2 regions of the Paraburkholderia sp. SIMBA_054 genome follow, and region 2 is predicted to be linked to the other one. Evidence: predicted binding sites of a transcription regulator. Region 2 holds the regulator's gene; the other holds the start of a gene.
What was found. The regulator HrcA, encoded in region 2, represses chaperone genes, less so after heat shock. The targets are predictions, from matches to a motif close to TTAGCACTCNNNNNNNNNGAGTGCTAA.

Region 1 (7,436 bases), on a different contig from region 2:
ACGAAATCACGCTGCGCGACCGCGTGCTGTCGTGCAGCTGCGGTTTAAAGATGAACCACGACCTGAACGCGGCCATCAACATTCGGCGCCAAGCTCTGGCGTTGCAGTCTGTGGAGAGGAAGGCTCTGGCTGGCGCCTCGGCATCAGTGAAACCGGTCTCGGTGAAGCAGAAAAAGCGAGATGTGCACAGAAATGTGCAGACAGCTTAGAGCGGGCATGTGCAAGGTAGCGGGCAAATTCGAGGTTTCTTGAAGGCAGGCGACCGATGAAGCTCTGCGCTGAAGCGTGGTTTGCCGAACCGGTCGCACGAACGATGTCGTCGAGACGGTCACGAACAAACTGCTCGAGCTCCGGATAGCGTATCGTCAGCTCTCGGCAAAGCGCGTCGGAATCTGCCTCGTGCTGTGGCCCCAGTTTGCACCTCGAGCGGCCACGTGTGAGCTCCCCAGATATCCATCAGGACCCGTACTGTGCGTGTCTCGATGCCGCGATCAAGGCGCTCGATGATCCGATACGCAGTGGGGCGCGTGCGATCGGGGCCGTAGCCAAGGTCCCGACGCGGGTAGTGCGAAACGTTGCGTGGGCAAGAAAATGTCGACAACGGGCCAATGCTCGCGCCGGACGTGGGTGCTATTTGCGTAGCCAGTCCGTTTGCCAGGGATTCCCCTAATGCAACGATTGTCTGAGTTGCCCGACGCACTTGGGCGGTGAGAGGCGGGATTGCGAGCGGGCGAAGGTCAACTCGAAGTCGGCCCGTGATGTAGGTAGGTTGATGTTTTAAAAGGAGATTATTCCGATTCGTCGGAGTTCTGCTGCGGTGCAAGGTTCAAACTTAAGTGAACAAAGTTCAAAGTTAAGCGGATCTCGACTCTTCCAACGTCTCTTCTTGAATTTGTAATCCCTCGTCCATATAATTAGCACTCACCGCACGAGAGTGCTAACAACTCCGCTGGTTGGCGGCGCCAGCCGGCATACCTCAGCGTTCTTCAGTCCCAATCAAGAGAGGATCTATCCATGAACCTTCGTCCTTTGCATGATCGCGTGATCGTCAAGCGTCTGGATCAGGAAACCAAGACCGCGTCGGGCATCGTGATCCCCGAAGCCGCAGCAGAAAAGCCGGATCAAGGCGAAATCCTGGCTGTCGGCCCGGGCAAGCGTGACGACAAGGGCGCCCTGATCGCGCTCGACGTCAAGGTCGGCGATCGCGTCCTGTTCGGCAAGTACGCAGGCCAGACCGTCAAGGTCGACGGCAACGAACTGCTGGTGATGCGCGAAGAAGACATCATGGCCGTTGTCAACAAGTAATCACTTGTCCCGGTTCATTCTCAAGAATTCAAGGAGTTAGAAGATGGCAGCTAAAGACGTCGTGTTCGGCGATTCCGCCCGTGCCAAGATGGTTGAAGGCGTGAACATTCTCGCCAACGCAGTGAAGGTCACGCTGGGTCCCAAGGGCCGTAACGTTGTTCTCGAACGCAGCTTCGGCGGCCCGACGGTCACGAAGGACGGTGTTTCCGTCGCGAAGGAAATCGAGCTGAAGGACAAGCTCCAGAACATGGGCGCGCAAATGGTCAAGGAAGTTGCTTCCAAGACCAGCGACAACGCCGGTGACGGCACGACGACGGCAACGGTTCTGGCCCAGTCGATCGTTCGTGAAGGCATGAAGTACGTCGCATCGGGCATGAACCCGATGGACCTGAAGCGCGGCATCGACAAGGCCGTCGCAGCAGCAATCGAAGAGCTGCGCAAGATCAGCAAGCCCTGCACGACCAACAAGGAAATCGCACAGGTCGGCGCGATCTCGGCGAACAGCGACACGTCGATCGGCGATCGCATCGCTGAAGCGATGGACAAGGTCGGCAAGGAAGGCGTCATCACCGTCGAAGACGGCAAGTCGCTGCAAGACGAGCTGGACGTTGTCGAAGGTATGCAATTCGACCGCGGCTACCTGTCGCCGTACTTCATCAACAACCCGGACAAGCAGGTCGCCGTTCTCGAAAACCCGTTCGTGCTGCTGCATGACAAGAAGGTGTCGAACATCCGTGATCTGCTGCCGATTCTGGAACAGGTCGCGAAGGCTGGCCGTCCGCTGCTGATCATCGCTGAAGACGTCGAAGGCGAAGCACTGGCTACGCTGGTCGTCAATAACATCCGCGGCATCCTGAAGACGGTGGCTGTCAAGGCTCCGGGCTTCGGCGACCGTCGCAAGGCGATGCTGGAAGACATCGCGATCCTGACGGGTGGTCAGGTCATCGCTGAAGAAACCGGCCTGACGCTCGAAAAGGCTACGCTGAACGAACTCGGTCAAGCGAAGCGTATCGAAGTGGGCAAGGAAAACACGACGATCATCGACGGCGCTGGCGAAGCAGCAAGCATCGAAGCGCGCGTGAAGCAGGTTCGCACGCAAATCGAAGAAGCGACGTCGGACTACGACCGTGAAAAGCTGCAAGAGCGCGTGGCCAAGCTGGCTGGCGGTGTTGCAGTGATCAAGGTTGGCGCAGCGACCGAAGTTGAAATGAAGGAAAAGAAGGCACGTGTCGAAGACGCACTGCACGCAACGCGCGCAGCTGTGGAAGAAGGCATCGTGGCTGGCGGCGGCGTCGCGCTGATCCGCGCACGCAGCGCAATCGGTAGCGTGAAGGGTGACAACCCTGATCAGGACGCAGGTATCAAGATCGTTCTGCGCGCAATGGAAGAGCCGCTGCGCCAGATCGTCACGAACGGCGGCGAAGAAGCCAGCGTCGTGGTGGCAGCAGTTGCAGCAGGCACGGGCAACTACGGCTACAACGCAGCAACGGGCGAGTACGGTGACCTGGTGGAAGCCGGTGTTGTCGACCCGACCAAGGTGACGCGTACGGCACTGCAGAACGCAGCTTCCGTTGCTGGCCTGCTGCTGACGACGGACGCAGCTGTCTGCGAACTGCCGAAGGAAGACGCACCGATGGGTGGTGGCATGCCCGGTGGCATGGGCGGCATGGGCATGGACATGTAATTTCCGGGTAACTGGAATGCATGTGAGAGGCGCGCCGTGAGGTGCGCTTCTCATGCCAAAAGAAAAACCCGCAGAAATGCGGGTTTTTCTTTTGGTCCTTCAGTTTTAGCTAGCAGGCATGCATGCGAAGCGTTCAGCGTTGCAGCAGAAAGTGTTGGCGCAAATGATCGAGCACGCGTGACACGCTATCCGCTTCTGTCAGCGTGGTCGTGTCGATGAGCAGTTCGGGATTCGGCGGTGGTTCATAGGGCGCGGACACGCCCGTGAATGAAGTGATGGTTCCCGCCTGGGCCTTCGCATACAGCCCTTTGGGATCACGCTTCGCGCAATCGTTTGCTGAAGCGGACACATAAGTCTCGACAAAACTGTCGGTTCCGATGATGCCGCGGGCCATTGCTCTGTCATCACCCATCGGCGAAATCAGCGCGGCGATTACGATCAGCCCCGCGTCGTTCATCAATTGCGCGACGTGCGCGACCCGGCGGATGTTCTCTCGCCGGTCTTCTTTCGAAAAGCTGAGATCGCTTGTCAGGCCGTGGCGGACGTTGTCGCCGTCGAGCACGTAGCACGCGTGTCCCATCGACATCAGTTCGCGCTCCAGTCGGAACGCGATCGTCGATTTGCCGGCGCCCGACAAGCCCGTGAGCCATACGGTAACGGGCCTGTGCCCGAGCATCAATGCGCGGTCGCGGCCGGTGATGGTGCCGTTCAAGCGTTGTACAAACGGCTGAATGCGCTCGACGGACGGGCGGCCGTCCTGCTCATCACGAGCGGCGCGACCATTTGGCGCGCTGGTTTGGGCGCAGTGGGCACGCGGCTCGGAAGCGACGGCCGCGGCGCTGGGATGAAGTTCGTCCAATTCGGATTGTCCGTATGTTTCCGTCAGGGGCTCGACGGTCTGCCGTTGGGCCGCCTTGGCGACTGGCGTCGAACGAGGCTTCAACAGACAGCGGAAATAATTACAATCCGTAATTGTAGTATCTAAGAAATAGGACTGCTGTAACAGATAATTACTGCTGTAATACGTGATTTGCGAATTAACGCTTGACTGGAACGATTCTCACGGCGCTGCGTAACGTCGCGTGCGCCGCAGGATTTAGTGCCGCGCTTCACCCGGCGACGCGTCCGACCCGCCGCCCAGCGGCACCTCATCATCGCTGCTTCTCGCCCAGAAAAAACGATCCGGAAGATAAGCCCCCATCCCCGGTCGAAACGCAGCCTGCATCGCCTGGAACAGATACTCCTGTGCTTCACGGACCGCCTCGGCCGGTTCCTGGCCGTTAGCCAGCAGCGCGGCAATCGCGGCGCCGAGCGTATCGGTGATGCCCATGATCCGCTGCTGCCCACGGTCCCACATGTCCTGCCGCAACTGGCCGTCTTCGCTGAACAGCGTGTTGACGAGCCGATGCGTGCCCGTTTCCGTCGACAGGATGTATTCGCAACCTTGCGACAGCAGATGTGAGATCGCGGCGTCGAGGCTCGGCGCTTCGGCGTCGCCGTCCGGCTGCGCGAGCGCGAGCAGGGCGGTCGTGTCCGCGACGAGCAGCGTGGTTTGCGGCGCGAGCAGATCGGCGATGGCTTCACGCAGCTCGTCGGCGGCGAGCACATGCTCGTCGTCGAGCGTGAAGTCAGGCGCGAGGATAAGCGGGATGTCGTCGTAATCGGCGACCACTTCGGCGATCGCGCTGACCACTTCCGCGCGCGTGGCGGCGCCGACCTTGAAGGCGGCGATGGGCATATCCTCGAGCAGCATCCTCGCCTGGGTCGCCACGACTTCGGGGTCAAGCCCGGTGACCTCGTCGCAGCTCGCCGAGTCGCGCACCGTGTAGCCGGTCAGCACGGACACGCCGTGGCAACCCATGCTGGCAAGTGTCATCAGGTCGGCTTGCAATCCGGCGCCGCCCGTCGGGTCGGACAGGCCGAAGGTGAGAACGATCGGAGGGGTGTTGCTGGCCATGAAATTTTTGTGGTCGATGAGCGAAATGTTCGTGGGTCACAGCCGGCGCGCGATGCGCCCGAGAGCCCACACAGACGGCTCAATTATGCGGCCTTATACGCGTGCGAGGCATTTTTTCGCATCTGTCCGCGGGTCCGGTCACACATAACGCCGCAAAGTGTCGCGGACGACCGCTCGGACCCCGCATCCGCTAGGCATCGGGGCGGCAACACGGTACCATCATGGCTCCCGTTTCCCCGGACTTTTCGACGCGACTCAAGAATGGAATATAAGAGCTGGATGTGCCTGATCTGCGGCTGGATTTATGACGAAGAAGCTGGTCTGCCAGAGGAAGGAATCGCGCCGGGCACGCGCTGGGAAGATGTTCCCATCAATTGGACCTGTCCCGAGTGCGGCGCGCGCAAGGAAGACTTCGAGATGGTGCAGATCTGATCGATCCACCTTGGCGGTGGCGGCTATCCTTGCCCGCCACGCAAGGTCGATCGATTCGAAATGAATCGATTGCGCGCGCGTTGGAACATCGGCGCGCATGCGCTGTCGCAAGATAACGCGTCACAGAGCTTTGCTCGCGATTTATCACGGTGGTCTGGCAGGTGCTGTTTCGTGAGCATGGCGCTTTCAGTATCGCGAGGTTGCGAACTTGAGCGGTACCGCCGGCGTCATGTCGTAAGCTGAGAAAGCGGCACCGTTTCGGGGCTATGCGGTCGGTGGCCCGGCAATTGCACTACTTTCGCCATAGCGGCAGTTCCGGTGGCGCAGTATCGATGCCGCCTGACCACGCCGGCGTTCCTGCAGCCTGCTCATGACCCTTCGATCCGCATCGCCCGATACGCTCGACGCTTTACCGAATCCCCGCGGCGGCGCCGTCCGTCCCGCGGAGCAGGCCATTGCCGACGCGCTCGACGCGTTCGAGCAGCGGCGCGACATGACTGCGCAACTGCTGATCGCCGGGCGCGCGTTACGCGACGCAGGCTGGCTCGCCGCGCACCGTTTCACCGATGCATTGCTGCTCGTCTCGCCGATGGCTGCAAGCGGTCTCGCCGAAGAGGCGGCTGCGCGCGCTACTTTCGGCGCGGCGTTGCGTGCGTTTCGTGCGGCGCTAGAACGACGCAATCTACGCGAGCTTGGCTGCTCGGGCTCGCTTTTCGCGCATTACTGCGCGCTCAGCACGCATATCGCGCAGCACACGCCTGGCTACAGCATCACGTTCGAAGACATCGCGCTCGCCGGCCGGCCCGTTCCGCCCGTTTCGCTGCGTTCGCAATCGGCTGCGCGCCTGGCGCACCTGCGGGCGCGCTACGAGCAGGCGCTGCTGCCTGTGCTGCGCTCGAAGGGCCATGTCAGCACGAGCGCAGTGGCGGGCGCAGTCAATGCAGCGCTCGACGATCTCGACGCATGTCTCGTCGACCTGTCAGGTCCCGATCCCTACGATTTCTGGCGTCTCGCATTGGCGTGTTCGCGCGCGTTGCGCGCGACCGGCCGTTCTGTCGAAGACGTCGACACGCGGCGCTTCTATGCGCGTTGCAACATGGCGCTCGCCGATGAAGAACTCGGCATTCCGCTTGCGCCGCGCTCGCTGGTGCGCGCGACGCTCGCGCTGTTGTGGCGCGATTACGCGCTATTCGGCGCAGCCGCGGAAGATACCGAGCACGTCGAACTGCTGCGCGACTACGGTCTGACGGTCGACTGGCATATCGCTGGCACGCAGGCATCGGAAGCGCTGTGGGAAGCGGGCGCGCACCAGGCCGAGACGCTGGCGGCGCATGTCGCGATGACGCGCGAACTCGGCGTGCTGACGGTCAATGCCAACGCGTACGAAGACTTTTTGCAAACCGCCGACGCCGCGATCGCTGCGCTCAGGGATTACGCGCGCGCCGCCGACAATCCGCAGAAAGCCGACCCCAGCGCCGCGCTGCAGGCGGGCGATGCGGCATATCGTCTGGGCGCCGCTGCGTCGGCGCTCGGCCTCGGCCAGGTCGCGCTGCTCGCCGATGCATTGGGTCTCGCGTGGCGCCGCCGGGCGCATGCCGGCGTGTCGACACCTGCCGTGCGCGCGCATATCGTGGTCGAAGCGCCCGACGCGCGTTCACTCGAAACCGCTGCCGAGGCGTTGCGGGCGATGCTGCACAAGGTGGCGGCGGGCGTCGCGCCTCAGTCGGCGACGAACGTGCTGGCCGCGCTCACACGCGCCATCGAACAGGGCGGCGGCGCATAGCGAACCGTCCAGGTGGGCGAGGCGGCGCGGCGCCTTCGAGCTATGTCAATCGCTGCGCGATAGCGCACGCTCGTCGTTCCCGGCAAGGCCGGAGCGCGTGATAGAGTGCAGTTTCATGGACTGCGATCTCGTCGGCCGCGCGCTTGCAGACAGCTTGGCCGCAAAGACCGGCGAACAGCCCGCTGCACGATTCTGGCGCAACGCACGGGCCCCGCAGTCGCGCACCGTCTTTGCTAAAATCCGACTATGTCCAAGAGTAACGATCGCATCAATCT
Region 2 (7,436 bases):
CGATCGTGAAGCCGTTCATCTACCGGCGCTATCTGGACTTCGGCGTGATCAGCGCGATCCGTTCGCTGCATCTGCAGATTCGCCAGGAGGCGCAGCGGCGCGCGTCGATGCGCCCCGACAAGGCCGACGATATCAAGCTCGGCCGCGGCGGTATCCGCGAGATCGAATTCAGCGCGCAGGTGTTCCAGTTGATACGCGGCGGCCAGGACGCGGGCTTTCGCGTGCGGCCGACGCTCGTCGTGCTGCGCCACGCGGCGGCGCGCGGTCTTATTTCGCCGGGCGTGTGCGCGGACCTGACGAGCGCGTATCTGTTTCTGCGCGACCTCGAGCACCGTCTGCAATATAGAAACGACGCGCAAACCCACGCAATGCCCGTCGATCCGACCGAGCGCGTGCATCTCGCGCAGGCGATGGGTTTCGACGATTACGCGTCGCTGATGACGAAGCTCGAAGCGCATCGCGAACTGGTCGAGCAGCAGTTCGACCAGATATTCGCCGACAAGGTGAGTGGGCAAGGCGGCTGCGGCGCGCGCGAAGACGGCGCGGCCGTGTGGGTCTGGAGCAGCGCGCTCGCCGACGACAGCGCCGATGAAGCGCTCGCCGCGCGGCTCGTCGAGCTTGGCATCGAGCACCCCGCCGAGTTGCTCGCGCGCCTGAAGGCTGTGTGGCAGTCGTCGCGCTATGCGGGGCTTGCGGAGCGCAGCCGCCAACGCTTCGACATCGTCGCGCAGCGCGCGCTCGAGGCTGCGCACACGCTGGAGCCTGCCGAGCGGCGCGGCGATATTCTCGTGCGCCTGTTCGATCTGCTCGAAGCCATCGGGCGGCGCGGGGCCTATCTTGCGCTGCTGACAGAATATCCGCAGGCGCTGCACCGCGTGCTGTCGGTACTGGGCGCGTCGCGCTGGGCGGCGGGCTACCTGATCCGCCATCCGCAACTGCTCGACGAACTGCTCGACGACGAAGCGATGGCGAGCCCGTTCGACTGGCCGGAGTTCAAGCGCACGCTGCGCGCGCGGCTCGCGGCCGCCGACGGCGTCGAGCAGCAGATGGATCTGCTGCGTCACGCGCATCAGGCCGAGGTGTTCCGCATTCTGCTGATCGATCTGGCTAGCAAGCTGAGCGTCGAGCATGTCAGCGACCGCCTGTCCGAACTCGCGGATGCCGTGCTCGACGCGACCATCGAGGCCGTCTGGAACCAGTTGGCCAAGCGCCATCGTGCGGTGCCGCGCTTTGCGATCATCGCGTACGGCAAGCTGGGCGGAAAGGAGCTCGGCTACGCGTCAGACCTCGACCTGATCTTCCTGTACGACGATCCGGACGACAACGCATCCGACATCTACGCGACCTTCACGCGCCGCCTGATCACGTGGCTCACGACGGCGACGGGCGCGGGCACGCTGTTCGACGTCGACTTGCGGCTGCGTCCGAACGGCGAATCGGGCCTGCTCGTGACCGATCTCGACGCGTTCCGCCGCTATCAGCTGCGCGAGGGCGATGCCGCCAATACGGCATGGGTCTGGGAACACCAGGCGCTGACGCGCGCCCGCTACTGTGCGGGTGATCCCGCTGTCGGCGCGCAGTTCGAGGCGATCCGCGAACAGGTGCTGACGACGCCGCGCGACGCCGCGACGCTCGCCGCCGAGATCGTCGACATGCGGCGGCGCGTCGAGGAAGGCCATCCGAACCGGACCGAGCTGTTCGATCTGAAGCACGATCGCGGCGGCATGGTCGACATCGAGTTCACCGTGCAGTACTGGGTGCTGCTGCACGCGGCGCGCGATCCCGAGCTAATCCGCAATACGGGCAATATCGCGCTGTTGCGCGAGGTGTCGCGCTTCGGGCTGATGAGCGGCGAGGAGGCCGATACCGTGGGCGCGGCTTACCGGACGTATCGGAAGCTGCAGCACAAGCTGCGGCTCGACGGCATGGAGAAGGCTCGCGTCGAGCCTCACGCCGTCGAGAACGAACGCGAGGCCGTGCTGCGGCTGTGGCGGCGGGTGTTTGGATGAGGTTGCGCGCTGGCGCGGAGTGTTGAAGCCCGCGCCGCGCCATGACGGGCGTTTCACGCCGTCGTGAGCATTTCCTTCGCGTGCTTGCGCGTGGTGGCCGTGATTGCCAGGCCGCCGAGCATGCGCGCGACTTCTTCGATACGGCTCGTCTTGTCCAGCGATGTCACCGTGCTGACCGTGCCGTTCTTGCCCTTGCTGCTTTTCGCGACCTGGAAGTGGTGATCGCCGCGCGCCGCGACTTGCGGGAGGTGCGTCACGCATAGCACCTGGCGCTGCTCGCCGAGCTGATGCAGGAGGCGCCCGACCACTTCCGCGACACCGCCGCCGATCCCCGTGTCCACTTCGTCGAAGATCAGCGTCGGCGTTGGGCTGGCCGCGCTCGCGATCACCGAGAGCGCGAGACTGATACGCGCGAGTTCGCCGCCCGAGGCCACCTTCGCCAGCGGCCGCAACGGCACGCCCGCATGGCCCGCGACGCGGAATTCGATCTGTTCCATGCCATGCGCGCCACCGTCGGGCAGCGGCACGAGCGCGACTTCGAAGCTGCCGCCCGCCATCGACAGTTCCTGCATGCCCGTCGTCACCGCAGCGCCCAGCGCCTTCGCGGCTTTCGCGCGCGCCTTCGACAGCACCTTGGCGTCGGCGAGATACGCGTCTTTCGCCTTCGCCTCGGCGGCGCGCAGCGCGTCGAGATCGGCGGCGGCGTCGAGTTTCGCGAGCTGCTCGCGGCGCTCTTCATGTTCTTGCGGCAAGGTTTCCGGTTGCAGCCGGAATTTGCGAGCCGCCGAATGCAGCGCGTCGAGGCGCTTCTCGACCTGGGCGAGCCGGTCGGGATCGAGTTCCAGCCGCTGCGCGTAGTGGCTCAGCGAGTACGCGGCTTCCTGCAACTGGATTTCGGCGGGTTCGAGCGCGGCGAGGGCGTCGTTCAGCGCGGGATCGATCTCGGCGAGATCGCGCACCTTGGAGATGACGGACGACAGATGACCGAGCATCGCTTCGTCCGATTCGGACAGCGCGGACAGCGCTGCCTGCACGCCGTCGATCAGATTTGCCGAATGCGACAGCCGCCGGTGCTCGACGTTGACCTCTTCCCACTCGCCGGGCTGCGGCGAGAGCTTGTCGAGTTCCGCGAGCTGCCATGCAAGACGCTCGCGTTCGAGTTGCAGTTCGCGGTCCTTGCTCTGCGCGGTTTCGACGGCCTGCGCCGCATCGCGCCAGGTGCGCCATGCGCGGGTCACGGCGGCCTTCGTGTCGAGCAGCCCGGCATGCGTGTCGAACAGTTCGCGCTGCGCATCGGGCCGCATCAGCAGTTGATGCGCGTGCTGGCCGTGAATATCGACGAACATTTCGCCGAGTTCGCGCAATTGCGTGAGCGTCGCCGCCGTGCCGTTGATGAAAGCCCGCGAGCGGCCGTTGCCGTCGACCACGCGGCGCAGCATCACCGTATTGCCGTGCTCCGTCTCGATGGCGGCAAGCGCCTGTTCATCGAGCCATGCGTCGACGTCCGGATGCGTGTCGAACTCGGCCGTGATGTCCGCACGCGCCTCGCCGTTGCGCACGACGCTCGCATCGGCGCGTGCGCCGAGCGCCAGCGCAAGCGCGTCGATGAGAATGGATTTGCCGGCACCCGTTTCGCCGGAAAAGACTGTGAAGCCGCTGTCGAATTCAAGATCGAGCGCGGCGACGATGACGAAGTCGCGTATCGAGAGGTGGCGGAGCATGGCTCGTCTGTGTGGCGTGGCTGGCGTGAGTTGGTGTGGTGTGTTGTCGTTACGCTCGGGCCTGGCAGCAGGCGGCGCTGGCGAGAATTCAGTCGCGTGGATCGTCTTCGTGCGACGGATACTCGTTCCAGTGCAGCTTCTTGCGCAACGTCGCGTAATAGCTGTAGCCGACGGGATGCAGGAAAGGCACCGTATGGCGCGAGCGGCGCACGTCGATCGTGTCGTTCAGTTCGAGCGCGGTGAACGACTGCATGTCGAAGTTCACGTTGACGTCGCGGCCCGAGATGATCTGGATGCTGACCTTGGAGTCGTCCGGTATCACGATAGGGCGGTTCGACAACGCATGCGGCGCGATCGGCACGAGCACGAGGCCTTGCAACTGCGGATGCAGAATCGGCCCTTGCGACGACAGCGCGTAAGCTGTCGAGCCCGTCGGCGTCGCGACGATCAGCCCGTCCGAGCGCTGGTTGTACATGAAGCGGCCATCCACGGAAACGCGCAGTTCCGCCATGCCCGAAAAGCCCGAACGGTTCACGACGACGTCGTTGAAGGCGAGCGCATGGTAAATGGGCTGGCCGTCGCGCATGATCCGCGATTCAAGCAGCGTGCGCTCTTCGCGCTCGAAGGTGCCCGACAGCATCTGCGGAATGATCTCGCGCATGTCGGTGAACGGGATGTCGGTGATGAAGCCCAGCCGCCCGTGATTGATGCCGATCAGCGGCGTCCTGTACGGCGCCAGTTGCCGGCCGATGCCCAGCATTGTGCCGTCGCCGCCGAGCACGATGGCAACGTCCGCGCGCGCGCCGATTTCTGCCACGCGCAGCGCAGGCCATTGCGTCGCGCCGATTTCCTGCGCGGTTTCCGCCTCGAACACGACGTCGAAGCCGAGCTTCCCGATGCACGCGGCGAGCGCGGTCAGCGGTTCCCCGATGCCCGGCGTATTGCTGCGCCCGACGAGCGCAACGGTCTTGAACTGGCTGTTAGCTTGCATGCCGGCATTACACCATAGGTGCGACGTGAAAAGAACCGTCGAAGGCGGCGCCACGCCCGTCGGGGCTGACACGCGACGGCCGCGCGATGCCGGCCAGCCTTCGCCCGATTGTCGTTAGAATGGTGAAGTCCTCATGACAGATGTGACGACTGTCTGGATCCATGCGATGCGGCTTGTGCGCGGGCGGGGTGCCGCGCAGGGCGCGCACGGCTGTCAAGCCGCCGCGCCGCGTGCCGCCGCGCGCTCGCCGCGATGCGGTGGTTACGCTAAAATTTTTCGCCATGCTAGATCCTCGCGCACAAACCCTTCTGAAAACGCTGATCGAGCGGTATATCGCCGAAGGTCAGCCGGTCGGCTCGCGCACGCTTTCGCGGTACTCCGGGCTCGAACTGAGCCCGGCGACGATCCGCAACGTGATGTCCGATCTGGAGGAGCTGGGGCTCGTCATCAGTCCGCATACGTCGGCGGGACGCATTCCCACGCCGCGAGGCTACCGGCTTTTCGTCGACACGATGCTCACCGTCGAGTCGGCCGCCGACGAGGACGCCGTGATGCGCGCGGTGAAGACCACGCTGCAGCCGGGCGAGCCGCAGAAGGTGGTCGCGGCCGCCGCGAGCGTGCTGTCCAACCTGTCGCAGTTCGCGGGCGTGATCCTGACGCCGCGCCGCAGCCACGTGTTCAAGCAGATCGAATTTCTGCGCCTGTCCGACAAGCGCATCCTGCTGATCATCGTGACGCCGGAAGGCGACGTACAGAACCGCATCATGGCGACGCAGCGCGATTTCTCGCCGTCGCAGCTCACCGAGGCAGCCAACTACATCAACGCGCACTTCGCGGGCCTGTCGTTCGACGAGGTGCGCCTGCGTCTGCGCGAAGAAATCGACGAACTGCGCGGCGACATGACGACGCTGATGCACGCAGCCGTCACCGCGAGCACGGACATCACCGATACAGGCGAAACCGTGCTGATTTCCGGCGAGCGCAATCTGCTCGAAGTGGCCGACCTTTCGTCGGACATGGCGCGGCTGCGCAAGCTGTTCGATATATTCGATCAAAAGACGAGTCTCCTTCAGTTGCTCGATGTGTCGAGCCACGCGCAAGGCGTGCAGATTTTCATTGGCGGCGAGTCGAACCTCGTCCCGATCGAGGAAATGAGCGTGGTGACCGCGCCGTATGAAGTGAACGGCAAGATAGTGGGCACGCTCGGCGTGATCGGCCCGACGCGCATGGCCTACAACCGCGTGATTCCCATCGTCGACATCACCGCGCGCCTGCTTTCGATGACGCTCAGCCAAGGGTAGCGTCGAGCTCGGCATGGTGTTCATCATGCGCGGCGTTTTTCGCCGTGCCAATTGGCCGAACGGCCAGGTATCGGCGGCAGACCGCGCCGCTATAATGGGCTTCCCGATTCATTACGTGCCGCGCGCTTGCACGGCTCTTCCCTTTGCCTATGCGCTTCGACCTCGAGCGGCCCTCGCAGAATGCTGCGGCACATCGTGTCGCCGTGTTGCTGATCAATCTCGGCACGCCCGATGCGCCGACGCCTCGCGCCGTCCGGCGCTATCTCGCGCAGTTTCTGTCCGATCCGCGCGTGGTCGAGATTCCGTCGTTCGTGTGGCAAATCATCCTGCGTCTGTCGATCCTGCCCTTTCGCGGCGTCGCCTCGGCGAAGAAGTACGCGGCCGTGTGGATGCCTGAAGGCTCGCCGCTGCGCGTGCATACGGAAAAGCAGGTGGAAGGGTTGCGGCATCTGCTGCACCTGAACGACTACACGGTGATCGTCGACTACGCGATGCGCTATGGCACGCCCGGCATTCCCGCCATGCTCAACCAGCTGAAGCTGGCGGGCGCCGAACGCATCCTGCTGATGCCGATGTATCCGCAGTATTCGTCGTCGACCACGGCCACGGCTTTCGACGACGCGTTCGCCGCGCTCAAGCGGATGCGCAACCAGCCGGAAATCCGCACCGTTCGCCAGTACGCGGATCATCCCGCCTATATCGCGGCGCTCGCGGCGCAGGTGAACCATTACTGGCATGCGCACGGCCGCCCGGACTTCGCGGCGGGCGACAAGCTGGTGCTGAGCTTTCACGGCGTGCCCAAGCGCACGCTCGACTTAGGCGATCCGTATCACGAGCAATGTCAGCAGACGGCGTCGCTGCTGATGCACGCGCTCGGGCTCACAACTGTGGAATGCCGCGTGACGTTTCAGTCGCGCTTCGGTAAGGCCGAATGGCTGCAGCCTTATACGGCGCCGACGCTCAAGGAGCTCGGCGCGGCGGGTGTGCATCGCGCGGACGTGTTCTGTCCGGGCTTTACGGCGGATTGTCTGGAGACGATCGAGGAAATCGGCATGGAAGTGCGCGACGAATTCGTGCACGCGGGTGGGAAAGTTTTTCACGCCATTCCCTGCCTGAACGCGTCGTCCGCGTGGATCGCGGCGCTCGGCGAGATCGTCGCGCAGCATCTGCAAGGCTGGCCGGTGCAGGTGAGCGCGCCGCAAAGCGCGTCCGTTGCGTGAATTTTTCCGTATCCGGCATGCAATCTGCATTCGTGTATCGGCTCATGGCGTCTGGAAGCGCCTGAAGAAGGACTGATGAACTACAAGATTTCTACCGAACCGGGCGCTCGTTTGCGCATCGACAAATGGCTGTGGGCGGCGCGCTTCTTCAAGACGCGTTCGCTGGCAACCGATGCCGTCGAGAAGGGCCGGGT

Region 1: the regulator HrcA is predicted to act here: its motif matches at 915-941, upstream of SB822_RS36275 (co-chaperone GroES).

The regions. Positions count from the first base shown of each region.
Region 1 is NZ_JAWRXV010000039.1:92,046-99,481, reverse strand. It holds partial or broken gene SB822_RS36280 (RNA-guided endonuclease InsQ/TnpB family protein) at 1-209, shown strand, start outside; gene SB822_RS36275 (co-chaperone GroES) at 1,015-1,305, shown strand; gene groL (chaperonin GroEL) at 1,349-2,989, shown strand; gene cysC (adenylyl-sulfate kinase) at 3,123-3,722, opposite strand; gene SB822_RS36260 (hydroxymethylpyrimidine/phosphomethylpyrimidine kinase) at 4,086-4,946, opposite strand; gene SB822_RS36255 (rubredoxin) at 5,208-5,378, shown strand; gene SB822_RS36250 (hypothetical protein) at 5,749-7,161, shown strand; gene SB822_RS36245 (YqgE/AlgH family protein) at 7,408-7,436, shown strand, end outside.
Region 2 is NZ_JAWRXV010000030.1:103,086-110,521, forward strand. It holds gene glnE (bifunctional [glutamate--ammonia ligase]-adenylyl-L-tyrosine phosphorylase/[glutamate--ammonia-ligase] adenylyltransferase) at 1-2,009, shown strand, start outside; gene recN (DNA repair protein RecN) at 2,063-3,730, opposite strand; gene SB822_RS31540 (NAD kinase) at 3,819-4,721, opposite strand; gene SB822_RS31545 (hypothetical protein) at 4,729-5,004, opposite strand; gene hrcA (heat-inducible transcriptional repressor HrcA) at 5,003-6,022, shown strand; gene hemH (ferrochelatase) at 6,172-7,242, shown strand; gene SB822_RS31560 (RNA-binding S4 domain-containing protein) at 7,318-7,436, shown strand, end outside.